2 regions of the Blautia sp. LMAG:89 genome follow, and region 2 is predicted to be linked to the other one. Evidence: predicted binding sites of a transcription regulator. Region 2 holds the regulator's gene; the other holds the start of a gene.
The links. Region 2 encodes HrcA, which represses chaperone genes, less so after heat shock. Its sites were predicted from a motif close to TGTTAGCACTCNNNNNNNNNGAGTGCTAACA; they were not measured.

Region 1 (2,411 bases), on a different contig from region 2:
TTATATGCTCGAAAAGGGAAATAAGCTGGTTTGCAGCCAGGAAACCTGCGGATATGTGGAACAAAAACCAAAAGATGAAGATTGATTGAATAAATGCTTTTCTATTAATTTTCAGAAAATCCCGTTAAAAATAAAAAAAATATAAAAATGTCTTGTAAATTTCCAGAATAACGTGTAATATTAGACTAGAAAAACGATTTCTTTCAAGGTACGAAAGTGAAAGGAGGAAAAATGAGCGTTCAGTTGCTAGATAAAACTAGAAAAATCAATAAGCTTCTGCATAACAGCAGCTCAAGCAAGGTAGTGTTTAACGACATTTGCCAGGTGCTCATGGAAACCTTAAGTTCCAATATCCTGGTACTCAGTAAGAAAGGTAAGGTTCTGGGAGTCAGTATCTGCCCGGGTGTGGATGAGATCACAGAGCTGATCGATGACAAGATCGGCGGACATATCGACCCGTTATTGAATGAGAGATTTCTTGGTGTTCTTTCCACAAAGGAGAATGTCAATCTCCAGACACTTGGCTTTGAGCATGTACCCGGAAATTATCAGGGAATCGTGAATCCGATCGATATTGCAGGTGAGAGACTGGGAACGTTATTCATGTACCGCAATGATCATCCCTATGATATTGAGGATATTATCGTCAGCGAGTATGGTACAACAGTTGTTGGCCTGGAAATGATGCGTGCGGTTCATGACGAGAACGCAGAAGAAGACAGAAAACAGCAGATCGTTAAATCGGCATTCAGTACACTGTCCTTCTCAGAACTTGAGGCGATCATCCATATTTTTGATGAGCTGGATGGGGATGAGGGTATCCTGGTTGCCAGCAAGATCGCTGACCGTGTAGGTATCACCAGATCCGTGATCGTAAATGCACTGCGTAAATTCGAGAGTGCAGGTGTGATCGAATCCCGTTCATCCGGTATGAAGGGAACTTACATTAAAGTTCTTAATGAAGTGATCTTTGATGAGCTTGAGGAGATAAAAGCACAGAGAAGCAAGAAGGCATAATGTGATCAGCACTGTCAGATGCTTGATATAAGATAAAGAACGTGACAAAAGAGACTTCCCGCTAGCGTGGGAGTCTCTTTTTTGTCTGTTTCATAAAATCAAAATAAATAATGAAATTAAGAAAACAAGAGAAAACAAGAGTATAAAAGAGATAAAACCAGAATAATATAGAAAAACCATATCTTAAAAGGGTTGCGAAAATATGTGAAATTCACTAATATAGCCATAGTGATTAGCACTCGTATAAAGTGAGTGCTAGCAGACGAAGATGGAACTTATAAAGGAGGAACATAGATCATGAAGTTAGTACCTTTAGGCGACAGAGTAGTATTAAAACAGGTTGAAGCAGAAGAGACAACAGCATCCGGAATCGTGCTTCCGGGACAGGCACAGGAGAAACCACAGCAGGCAGAGGTTATTGCAGTTGGACCTGGCGGAGTTGTAAACGGGAAAGAAGTAAAAATGGAAGTAGAAGTCGGAAATACTGTTATCTATTCCAAATATGCAGGAACAGAAGTAAAGATGGATGGAACGGATTATATTATTGTAAAGCAGGAAGATATCCTGGCAATCATTAAATAATATAAACATCTTATCGTATATCAATATAAATAGGAGGTCATTTTATCATGGCAAAAGAGATCAAATACGGCGCAGAAGCAAGAGCAGCACTTGAAGCTGGTGTAAATAAACTTGCAGATACAGTAAGAGTAACACTTGGACCGAAAGGAAGAAATGTAGTACTTGACAAATCTTTCGGTGCTCCGCTTATCACAAACGATGGTGTTTCCATTGCAAAAGAGATCGAACTTGAGGACGGATTCGAGAATATGGGTGCTCAGATCATCAAAGAGGTTGCATCCAAGACAAACGATGTAGCTGGTGATGGTACTACAACAGCAACCGTACTTGCACAGGCAATGGTACATGAGGGAATGAAGAACCTGGCAGCAGGAGCGAACCCGATCATCCTCAGAAAAGGAATGAAAAAAGCAACAGATGTTGCAGTAGAAGCAATCAAGAACATGAGCCAGGCAATCAACGGAAAAGCTCAGATCGCTAATGTAGCCGCAATCTCTGCAAGTGATGAGCAGGTTGGACAGTTGGTTGCAGACGCTATGGAGAAGGTTTCCAAGGATGGTGTTATCACTGTTGAGGAGTCCAAGACCATGCATACAGAGCTTGACCTTGTTGAAGGTATGCAGTTTGACCGTGGATATATTTCCGCATACATGTCTACAGATATGGAGAAGATGGAGGCAACTCTTGATGATCCGTATATTCTGATCACAGATAAGAAGATCAGCAACATCCAGGAGATCCTTCCGCTTCTTGAGCAGGTTGTTCAGGCTGGTGCAAAGCTTCTCATTATTGCAGAAGATGTTGAGGGTGAG
Region 2 (2,411 bases):
CTGTGGAGAATATTTCTTGTCATCGATGGTTACACGGTAATCGGTACCCATCTCTCTTTTGATAGAGGAGATCGTTCTGTCTGCATTTGTAACTGCCTGACGTTTTGCAGGCTCACCTACCAGACGCTCTCCTGTTTTTGTGAATGCTACAACGGATGGTGTTGTTCTTGCGCCTTCTGTATTTGCGATAACTGTCGGCTGTCCACCTTCCATTACGGCTACACAGCTGTTTGTTGTACCTAAGTCAATACCAATAATCTTTCCCATGATTTTTTCCTCCTGTTTTAGTCTGTATCTGTTAAAATAAAGTTTGTTGTCAGTTAGTTCGCAACCTTCACCATACTGTGGCGTACTACGAAATCCTTGTAGGTGTAACCCTTCTGGAATTCTTCCACCACGATGTTCTCTCCAACCTCTTCATCCTCCACATGCATCACTGCATTATGGAAATCCGGGTTGAATTCCTTTCCCACTGCTTCGATCGGCTTCACACCAAGCTCATCCAGTGTTGTGGTAAGCTGCTTGTAGATCATTTTCATTCCATCTGCAAAAGCATCGCCTTCCTGTGCCTGTGCAAGACCTCTTTCAAAGTTATCCACAACCGGCAGGATCTTTTCAACGATCTCTTTTGCTCCGATGATGTACATACTGGATTTTTCTTTTTCCGTTCTTTTACGGAAATTATCAAATTCAGCCATGGTACGCTTCAGGCGATCGGTAAGTTCCTCCACCTTCTGCTCAGATTTATCTTTTTTCTTCTTTCCGAAAAAGGAAGTTTTTGATTTTTCTTCTTTTTTATCCTCTGAGGCAGCTTCTTCGCCTGGAGTATTGTTTTCTTCCTCCGGCAGATCTTCTCCCTCCGGTGTCAGGTTTTCTTCTTCCTGATCTCCGTCAGTTACGGGGATTTCCTTCTCCGCTTCCTGCTCTTCGGATGTTTTCTTTGTTTCCTCCGACACTTTTTTTCTACCGCCTTTCTAAGTTTTCTTCTTTTTCAAAACGTCATCCAGATGATTCTTCAGTTCCTTCAGACTGTCCACTACATTCTCATAATCCATTCGTTTGGGACCGATGATCCCGATGGTTCCGTACATTCCGTCTCCCAGTTCATATCTGGCAGTTACAATGCTGCAGTCCTTCATGGTCTGGATCGGCATCTCATCACCGATGTAAACCTGGATTCCTGTATTCTCTCCATCTGACATCTGTTCTTTTACAAGATCGGCAAGTTCATGCTTCTCCTCAAATGCGGAGATCAGCTCCGTTGCCTTCTCTTTATCGGCAAGCTCCGGATACTTGAAGATGTTAGTTGCACCTGAAGTATAGATCTCCATATCTTCCTCTTCCACATGAATGGTGGCTGCCACTGCATCCAGAACCGTTGCCACCACACCGCTGTGGCTGCCTGCCTGTTCCTTCAGTCTGGCGATCATCCCAAGGTTGATATCCTGAATCGGGATCCCATTGAGATTGGTGTTAAGAAGAAGATTCAGTTTCAGGATCGTCTGGTCGTCCATTTCCTCATCCAGATTGATGATCTGGTTCCGGACTGTATTGTTGTCACTGACAACCACTGCCACAAGCTGAAGCTCGCTCATTCTCGACAGCTGGATGAACTTGATCTTGTTGCCGCTGTACTGCGGAACGGAAACCATGGTAGCATAGTTGGTATTGGAAGCAAGAACCTTCGCAACCTTCTTAAGCACCTTATCCATCTTATCTGTCTTCTCAATGATCAGATCTCGCAGCTCTGCAACCTCCGCTTCCTTCTCCTTCATCAGCTCATTGACGTAAAGTCTGTAGCCTTTATCTGAAGGAATCCTTCCTGCTGAGGTATGAGGCTGGACGATATAGCCCATATCTGTCAGGTCTGACATTTCATTTCGGATCGTTGCGGAACTGACATTGAGATCCGCATACTTGGAAATGGTCCTGGAACCAACCGGTTCTCCGGTTTCCATATAGGTCTTGATGATTGCTTTTAAGATTTTTTGCTTGCGCTCATTCAACACCTCTTCCATGAATCCATCTCCTTTCCTTTTTATTCTTTCCTGACGGATGTTGATTCTTTTTTTACATCTGTTAGCACTCATTTTAGTGGAGTGCTAACATCTACAGTCTTTAAGATATCACCATGTAAAATATTTGTCAATATGTTTTGAAAAAAAGTTCTTATTTTTTCAAAACAAAAAAAGCATCAGTACGATGCTTTTTTGTAATACTGGTCTATGCAGTTCTGTGCCCCGGCAAAAAATTCCGCTTCTGTTTTCTGTCCCAGCACATATTTCTGAAATTCCGTTCCCATGGACGAAACAGCTTCTATGGAATCGGCACACAGTGGTCTTGCCTTCAGCTTATAATCTTTCAGATATTGCCGGATCATTTCAATGCCATCCAGATCAAAATTCTTATCC

Region 1: a site for HrcA is predicted at 1,248-1,278, ahead of groES (co-chaperone GroES). Genes of this name have one in related genera too.

Annotation. Positions count from the first base shown of each region.
Region 1 is NZ_NANC01000009.1:207,364-209,774, reverse strand. Features, by position in the region: gene topA (type I DNA topoisomerase) at 1-85, shown strand, start outside; gene codY (GTP-sensing pleiotropic transcriptional regulator CodY) at 232-1,017, shown strand; gene groES (co-chaperone GroES) at 1,315-1,599, shown strand; gene groL (chaperonin GroEL) at 1,647-2,411, shown strand, end outside.
Region 2 is NZ_NANC01000004.1:55,354-57,764, forward strand. Features, by position in the region: gene dnaK (molecular chaperone DnaK) at 1-267, opposite strand, end outside; gene grpE (nucleotide exchange factor GrpE) at 321-956, opposite strand; gene hrcA (heat-inducible transcriptional repressor HrcA) at 975-2,018, opposite strand; gene CCC70_RS04295 (ABC transporter substrate-binding protein) at 2,195-2,411, opposite strand, start outside.